Regions from separate parts of the Lysinibacillus sp. NPDC047702 genome, predicted to be linked through region 1. Evidence: riboswitches for the same ligand, from Rfam matches in the RefSeq annotation. Region 1 holds a riboswitch; each other region holds the start of a gene.
The links. A riboswitch is a leader RNA that binds a small molecule or an ion and turns the genes downstream of it on or off. The one in region 1 is predicted to bind cobalamin.
Positions count from the first base shown of each region.

Region 2: linked by a shared signal. The riboswitch ahead of ACQKIM_RS17425 (ABC transporter substrate-binding protein) and the one ahead of mmgD (citrate synthase) in region 1 are both predicted to bind cobalamin.
Region 3: linked by a shared signal. The riboswitch ahead of ACQKIM_RS12485 (DUF4430 domain-containing protein) and the one ahead of mmgD (citrate synthase) in region 1 are both predicted to bind cobalamin.
Region 4: linked by a shared signal. The riboswitch ahead of metE (5-methyltetrahydropteroyltriglutamate--homocysteine S-methyltransferase) and the one ahead of mmgD (citrate synthase) in region 1 are both predicted to bind cobalamin.

Region 1 is NZ_JBNNMG010000013.1:38,925-41,133, reverse strand. Features, by position in the region: gene ACQKIM_RS09180 (NUDIX hydrolase) at 1-98, opposite strand, end outside; cobalamin riboswitch at 352-545, shown strand; gene mmgD (citrate synthase) at 736-1,845, shown strand; gene prpD (2-methylcitrate dehydratase) at 1,944-2,209, shown strand, end outside.
Region 2 is NZ_JBNNMG010000039.1:29,672-31,880, forward strand. Features, by position in the region: gene ACQKIM_RS17420 (GTP-binding protein) at 1-442, opposite strand, end outside; cobalamin riboswitch at 695-881, shown strand; gene ACQKIM_RS17425 (ABC transporter substrate-binding protein) at 1,063-2,058, shown strand; gene ACQKIM_RS17430 (precorrin-3B methylase) at 2,109-2,209, shown strand, end outside.
Region 3 is NZ_JBNNMG010000022.1:19,048-21,256, reverse strand. Features, by position in the region: cobalamin riboswitch at 685-881, shown strand; gene ACQKIM_RS12485 (DUF4430 domain-containing protein) at 1,055-1,789, shown strand; gene ACQKIM_RS12480 (S-layer homology domain-containing protein) at 1,868-2,209, shown strand, end outside.
Region 4 is NZ_JBNNMG010000033.1:48,282-50,490, forward strand. Features, by position in the region: gene ACQKIM_RS16065 (NlpC/P60 family protein) at 1-87, opposite strand, end outside; cobalamin riboswitch at 549-727, shown strand; gene metE (5-methyltetrahydropteroyltriglutamate--homocysteine S-methyltransferase) at 909-2,209, shown strand, end outside.

The DNA.
Region 1 (2,209 bases):
AGAATTTTCTTGTCATTGTTTACCACAAGGATTGTCGCTCCGACGCTTATAATTGGTCTGCTACCGAACTGCTTTCTTAATTCTGAAATATACCCCAAAATTTCCACTCCTACTAAAAATTTATTCATATAAATAGTTCTGCTTTGCTAAATAAGAAACCTCTATTTTCTTAATTACTTTTGAAAGTAGGCTAGTTTCATCCCTTAACAATCTTTTTTTGTACGAAATAATGCTAAAAAATATAGAATAGTTCTTTAAAAATGGAAAATAGCTTTTGATAAACTGCCTTTTCTGAATTTTACCTATATTGATTGTTTTTGAATCTCTATGATAAGGTTAAAAGACAAATTGAATATGCTAAATTTTGGTGGTTCAAGTGAAGTGATTTCATTTGATTAAAAGGGAAGTTGGTAAGAGTCCAACACTGTCCCGCAACTGTATTTAGGAGCTCAATAACAATACCACTGTTTTGTTTATCAAAATGGGAAGGCGATATTGTAGCGTTGATCATAAGTCAGGAGACCTGCCACTAAACAAGCATCAATTGACCTACGAGGATAGGGAGGTGTTAGCTACAGTATGATTATTGTGAATTATTGTAAATTCGCTGTTTTTTACTCTGTCATGTATTTGTAGATTAACAACTTCTAAAAGGATAGAAGTTGTTTTTTTGTTGTTCTTTCGCGCTTGAATGTTAACGCTTACAAGAATGAATAAACAAAGGGGCTGTAATGTATGGAGTTAAATTATTCACCAGGTCTAGATGGAATCATTGCCACTGAGACTAAATTATCTTTTTTAGACACAGTACAAAGTCAAATTGTTATAAGAGGCTATGACTTGATTGAATTATCGAAGCGATATTCTTATTTAGACATTGTGCATTTACTATTCAACGGAGAAATACCAGCTATTGCGCAACAGAATGAACTGAAAGCCATTTTGAAAACAAACTATCAGGTTCCACAAGAAATTTTTCATATTTTTAAGCTATTGCCAAAGGGAACACATGCAATGGATGGGCTGAGAACTGGGATATCAGTATTAGCAGGCTATGATCAGCAAATCGATGATCGTTCTACAGAGGAGAATTTAAAGAGAGCCTTTAGACTTTTAGGAAGTATGCCAAATATTGTAGCGAATAGCTATCGTGTACTCAATGGACAAGAGGTAGTAGAGCCCGATAGTAATCTTTCTTATAGTGCGAATTTCTTTTACATGATTACTGGAAAAAAGCCAACAGTGCTGGAGGAGGAAACTTTCGATCAATCCCTTGTTCTATATAGTGAACATGAAATGCCTAATTCTACATTTACGGCTCGTGTTATTGCCTCTACACAATCCGATTTATATGGAGCTTTAACTGGAGCTGTAGCATCATTGAAAGGAAATTTACATGGTGGAGCAAACGAGGCTGTGATGTATATGCTTCTTGAAGCAAAGACAGTGGAAGGCTTTGAAACATTGCTGCAAAAGAAAGAAAAAATCATGGGCTTTGGTCATCGTGTATACATGAAGAAAATGGATCCACGTGCACAAATAATGAAAGAGGCATTAAGTAAATTATGTTTAGAACATGGTGACGATCTATTATATCGCATGTGTGAGGCTGGTGAGAAAGTAATGGTGCAGGAAAAAGGATTGTATCCAAATTTAGATTACTACGCAGCACCTGTATATTACATGCTTGGACTGCCTATTGAAATCTATACCCCAATTTTCTTTAGCTCTCGTACCGTCGGCTTATGTGCACATGTGATTGAACAGCATGAAAATAACAAGCTGTTTAGACCTCGCGTTCATTATATGGGCGAGCGTCATAACCTTGAAGAAGTAACAGTGTAATCAACATATAACAACTCGCCATAGTACTGATGGACATTCTGACCAATGTCCATCAACTTACTAGTATATCAAATAGAGGTAGTGAAAGGAAGATATAGATGATAAAAACTAATGAAATATCTAAGACAGATCAATTATTAAGCGATATTGCAGATTATGTATTAAATACTACGATTACCAGTGAAGAAGCCTATGAAACAGCACGTTATGTTTTATTAGATACTTTAGGCTGTGGAATTTTAGCCTTACAATATCCTGAATGTACAAAGCTTCTTGGTCCAGTTGTTCCAGGGACAATCGTTCCAAACGGTACACGTGTACCAGGTACCTCTTACGTTTTGGATCCAGTGAGAGGAGCTTTCAA
Region 2 (2,209 bases), on a different contig from region 1:
AGCAATCTTTTTGAAGCTGTGCCATAACATGATTCACCACTGCACCTTCACGATCAATTTTATTGATAAAAAAGAAGGTTGGAATGTGATACTGACGTAATAGGTGCCAAACTGTTTCAGTATGCCCCTGTAGCCCCTCAACTGCACTAATCACAATGATGGCATAATCCATAACACGAATCGCACGCTCCATCTCAGGGGAGAAATCGACGTGTCCAGGTGTATCGATTAATGTATATGTGTCGTTGCCAATTGTCATACGACCTTGCTCCGCAAAAATAGTGATGCCGCGTTGTCGCTCTAGCTCATGATTATCTAGGAATGTATTCTGATGATCTACCCGCCCGCGAGCCTGAATACTTTTGGTATGAAATAATAATTGCTCTGAGAATGTTGTTTTTCCTGCATCCACATGAGCAAGGATCCCAATAGTTTTGTACATAAATTAATCCTCGTTTCTATAAATCCGTCTATTTTATTGTAACAGAATTTTAATAAATTCAAGGTAAATAGTTTTAGAATATGTCATAATAGTGTTCCAAATCTAATGATTGCGAAAATAATTTAATGTAAAATAGTTCTCGTTTATGTATGAATATTTCTGTAATAATAAATATATTTAGTAAATGGATTATTTTGTGAGATTGCGAACGGAAATTACTTTTGCTAGTCTATCAATAATATTTATAACAATACATAATACCTTTATATTGGTGCAAATGGCCTTTGTCATTTGCTTAAAAGGGAAATCGGTGAGAATCCGATGCTGTCCCGCAACTGTAAATGGGGAGTCTATACAATATGCCACTGTAATCACACTATGGGAAGGCGTACAGATGATGAACCTAAGCCAGGATACCTGCCAATAATATTCTTTACTTCAACCACGAGGATGGGGATAGTGAATCAGGTCAAAAGCCGTCTTTTCACTATGCGTACCTCTTGGAAACAAGGGGATTTTTTTATGCCCTTTTTCAATTTGTTATACAGTTCATCACGAATCATGGTAGCAAAGAAGTCTACTGATTTCTTACTATATATAACATCAAAGGAGATAAAGACATGAAGAAATGGAACAGCATGTGGCTTGTCTTTGCACTGGCATTGATGGCTATTTTAGGTGCATGCAGCGCGAAGGAAGATAATGAATCAGCAGCACAAGGGGAAAAGGTTGAACCATCACAAGCGGCAACGACAGAAGTAACGATTGACAATAATGGGACAACGCAAGTTTATAAAGAAGCTCCCAAAAAAGCGATTAGCTTAAACCAACATGTAACAGAAATTATGCTAGCTTTAGGCTTAGAAGATTCAATGGTTGGCACAGCCTATTTAGATGATAAAATTTATGAGCCTTTACAAGCTGCTTACGACAAGGTACCTGTATTAGCTGACCAATATCCTACAAAGGAGCAGGTAATTGATGCAGAGGCAGATTTTTTATATGGGGGATGGAAAAGTGCCTTTGGTGAAAAAGGTGTCGGCACTCCAGAAGAGCTTGAGGCATTAGGGATTCACACATATCTACATACAGCATCCAATATGACAAAGCCAACTTTAGAGGATATTTTCATAGATATTCGTAATATCGCAAAAATATTCCGTGTCGAAGATCGTGGAGAAGCTTTAATCGATCAAATGACGAAGGATGTAGAGGCTATTCGGGCGAAATTACCCCAGGATGGCAAAGAGCTGCCTGTTTTAGTTTTTGACAGCGGTGATAAGGATGTCTTTACAGCAGCGCAAAACTTTATGAATGAGTTGGTAACGATTGCTGGAGGCAAAAACGTTTTTGGTGATGTCGAATCTGGGTGGACAACCGTTTCAAAGGAAGAGGCAGTTGCGCGTAATCCAGAGGTGATTGTTGTTATTGATTATGGAGAGACATCTGCTGAAGAAAAAATTAATTTCTTAAAGAATGACCCAGCATTAAAAGAAACAGAAGCCGTGAAAAATGAACATTTTGTTATTTTACCACTATCTGCAGCATCTGAAGGAGTTCGTGCCGCAGAAGCCATTCAAATTTTGGCAAAAGGCTTTTATCCAGATAACTTTTAAAATTTGAGCTAGCATTTTGCTAGCTCCTTTTTCATAAGGAGACATTATACATGAATGCATTTAATATGAACATACCAGAGAAAACCTTTGAAAAGCTAAATCAGCAGGGAGATTTTACTCGACTTGCAGTAAGCCCTGGAATTATTAATAA
Region 3 (2,209 bases), on a different contig from region 1:
CATCTTTATAAAGCTCTTGTGAATAGATTAAGCGATAAACGCAAATACACGCGGAAATTACCGTTTATCAATTATCACAATCACCGTGTACGTTGCTGAAAACAGATGAAACAAAAAGCTGCAATTAACTGCATCTTTTTTGTTTTGTGTAATATAGTAAATGGGCTAACTTAGTACATATATTCCCAATGCCAACACTCTGCAAATCTCTGAGTAGTAATAAACTGAAGTTCCTCGATTTCGTAGTAATATTTCAGCCCTAGTAATGGAAATGTTAATAAGATGATGCTAAGCTTATAACATATTTGGCTTGTATTTGCCGTTTACACGGTTCAAAAAATTTATTTGAACAAGTTCTATCAATCTAAATTTTGAAGCTCTCATAATGATCTATATACAGCGTTAAATGCAATCGAATAATATATTCTATACGTATTTGTTCCTTTCATTCTTTATAATTCGATTTAAATTTTCTAGCCATTGTGTGAAAGTTAGGTTATCATTTTCTATTTTTTTGTTTCACCCCGCAACGTTGAACTATAGCTTTTAATACTGCTTTTTTAATGAGCAGTGAAATAATAATATTGACACTATTTAAAGCTTACTATATCTAAAAAATATACTTCTTTTTTATTTAACTATTTTGAAAAATAGAAATATATGCTAAACTTAACAGTAAGTGAATAAGAATTGCAGAATAAAGGTGCTCTTTTAAGAGCTTAATAGGGAATTCGGTACAAAGCCGAAGCTGTTTCCGCAACTGTAAGTGTAGATGACTACAGAAAATACCACTGTCAAACGAGGAAAAATGCCTCCAGTAGATGGGAAGGTTCTGAATAGGATGCACAAGCCAGGAGACCTACCTTTATTTTATCGTATTAACTCTCTTCGGAAGCTAGGAGAACCTACGGCAAATAGACGGACAGGCAAACTATGTTTTTGCGCCTTTTTTCTGTTTTCCATTAGATGCTTCCCCTTTTTGGAGAAGCATCTTTTTGTTTTCGAGTTAATTGCAAGAACATTCACGAAATAATAAAAATAGGAGGTTTTACAAATGGTCCATTTCAAAAAATGGTGGCAATTAGCGTTAGTCATGCTTTTAGCATTTTCGCTCGTAGCACCAACAGCAAGTGCAGCAGTATTACAGCCCATAAGTCAGGAAGCACAAACAGCAGATTTTGATGTTCAGTTATCAGTGACTGGTTTATGCGGTACTGGTTCATGTGATGAAATTTTAGCAGGAACAACTGTAAATGTTCAAGAAGGGACAACAGCGTTAGAGCTTGTAGAGCAAGTATTTGATGCTGAGGGTATTCCTTATGTAGTAGTTTCTACTCAATATGGTCCATATCTTCAATCAATTGATGGACGTGCTGCAGGCAGTTTAAATGGTTGGGATGGCTGGGTATACACTGTAAATGGCGTTAGCCCCAATTATGGATTAGCTGAGTATCAATTAGAGGCTGATGATGTGGTTCATATTTATTACACTACATGGGCTAAATTAGAAACGACAAGTTCAATTGCTGTAAATGATAATAATCCATCCGTTACGGTAAATTTAACTGGTGATTTATTTATAACACCAGATGCCTCTAATTTAGCAAACTGGACAATTAACACAGGGACAACAGCATTAACAGCTCAGTCTATTACTGTGAATACAAACCAACAAGCTGTTATTACATTTGCGGGTACAGCGCAGGCAGGCACTATTACTATTACAGCTTCTGCCAATGCTTTGTTCGGTAGCTCAGCAAGTGAGCCAGTTGAAGTGAAAGTACAATAGCTAGATAAATTGATACTGACAAGATGAATTAATTCAGCTTGTCAGTATTTAATTATTTATAAAGGAAGTGAATTTTATATGACGATGTGGAAAAAAAAGCTACATATAGCAATTATTTTTATTTTGATCGTATCGCTATTTTCTCCAGTCACTGCAATTAAGGCACAGGATTTTGAAGGGGATTTACTCGACCCTACTACAAACATAAATGGTATTGAACCTGATGATTCAGGAAAGCAGGATAATGCTACAGGGTCGGATAATGAAAAAGAAGTAGAGCATTCAGCAGAACAGGAAAATGCACTGCAATCTGTTGATGAAATTGAATCCGATAATCTTACACAATTAGGGGATGCAACGGAGGTAGCTCCTTACGTAGAAGTTGCGCCCCTAGCTATTAGCGACGTTCAGCTAAACACG
Region 4 (2,209 bases), on a different contig from region 1:
CTGAATAGCTGGCTGTACCATTCCTAATGTGGTAAAACCTATTGACAATGCTAATGTTGTGCTTAAAAATCGTTTACGTTTGTTCATGTTGTTAGTTACCTCCTAAAGTCAATGCTAGGATTAATCCTATTTTGGCTCGCCATTGGAATTAATCGTAGCATGAAAAAGTAAGGCTTCTTCGAGGTAAATGTTACCACGAGTTGCTGGAAATTGACCTAATTGCTTGATATAAAAGGCTTCATCGCCGGAATTTACAGTTTCATTACAAATGTTTCAATAGGATGTAATTGTTTTAATTTAGAATCGATTGACAGTACCATATAGAGAACAGCCAATTGCAAACTAGCGTTATGATTGTGGAATGATTTCTACGAGATTACCGAATAATACCAAAAAATATATGGATTGACAAGTGGATAGAACCTTAAATGTGAAGGATAGATCAGCCAAGATGACGGATAGAACTACAACATTAGAGGATAGAATCAAAAAAATCTGAAAATAATGCTACTTTTCAGAAAAATATATGTTATAGTAAGAGCATAATTGAATACTGTGTAAGAGTTGGTGCCAAATGAGAATTTGGTTTAAAAGGGAAGTCGGTGCAAATCCGACGCTGTCCCGCAACTGTAATTCGGAGCAAATCATAAATACCACTGGGAAACTGGGAAGGTTGTGAGGCGTGTTGATGAGAAGCCAGGAGACCTGCCAATGTCTAGTACACACCAAATACCTACGTGGAAATAGGCGGTGAAATGTGACCAATCGGCACTGTGCGACAATGAATCCTACGATTTTAAAATAAATCGTATTATTTCTGTATGTCTGTATGTTTGATAAACAATGTCAGCCATTTTCCAATAACGGGAAATGGCTTTTTTTATTTTACGAATTAAGGAGAGAGTAACATGACTTATACAAGTACAGCAATTGGCTATCCATATATTGGAGAGGATCGAGAATGGAAAAAGGCATTAGAATTATTTTGGAAAAAGGAATTGACAGAGGAAGCGTTTCTGCAGCAGCTGAAGGATATACGATTAGCACGTATTGAAAAGCAACTTCAACTGGGGCTAGATGTTATAACAGTCGGAGATTTCACATTGTATGACAGAATGCTGGATACTGCTATCATGTTCGGATTGGTTCCCAAACGCTTTCAATGGCAAGGCGGAAAGGTCGATTTACAAACATACTACGGCATAGCTCGTGGCAATAAACAGGCAGTGGCTAGTGAAATGACAAAATGGTTTAATACGAACTATCACTACATTGTGCCAGAATATGAGGGACAACCTTTACAATTAACAGAGAATAAAATAGTTGCTGATTTTTTAGAGGCGAAGGAAGCGTTTGGTATAACAGCAAAGCCGACATTAATTGGTCCTTATACATTTTGTAAGCTGACAAAAGGCTATGACAAACTTTCTCAGGTAGCCTTCATTTTAGACTTAATACCACTTTATACGCAGGTGTTAAAGGAGTTAGTGGTTGCTGGAGCTAATTGGATTCAAATAGAAGAGCCAGCACTTGTAACAACTTTAGATGACGCAGAGATCAAGCTTGTCCAAGAAATATATACACAGCTAGCTGCATCAGTACCGGAAGCGAAAATTATGCTACAAACATATTTTGAATCCTTGTCAGCATATGAATCATTGGTGACTCTTCCTGTACAAGGGATTGGCTTAGACTTTGTGCATGGCTATCACAAAAATATGGAGGCACTTCGTCAATACGGTTTCCCGCAGGATAAAGCATTAGCCATTGGTATTATTAACGGTCGAGATATTTGGCGTGCAAATCTAGCAGAAGTGGGTGCCACTATAAAAGCAATTGAACAATTAAGTAAATCAAAAGACATTTGGATTCAGACTTCCTGTAACTTACAGCATGTGCCGATCACTACTGCTCTAGAAACCAAGCTTGATCCTGTCCTTCACAATGCACTTGCCTTTGCAGATGAAAAAATAGTGGAATTGGTTGAAGTGACTAGTTATATTCAAGACACAAATGGTGCAGCAAATCATAAGCTATCAGACAGCATGAAGGCTATTGAGGCATTAAAAAACCATCAAATTCGTCAAAATAAAGCGATTCAACAGGCAATTCAAGAGGTATCGACACAAGACTTTGAACGCCACAGTAATTTTAAAACAAGACAAACAATTCAACAGCAAGCATTACAATTACCACTATTTCCAACGAC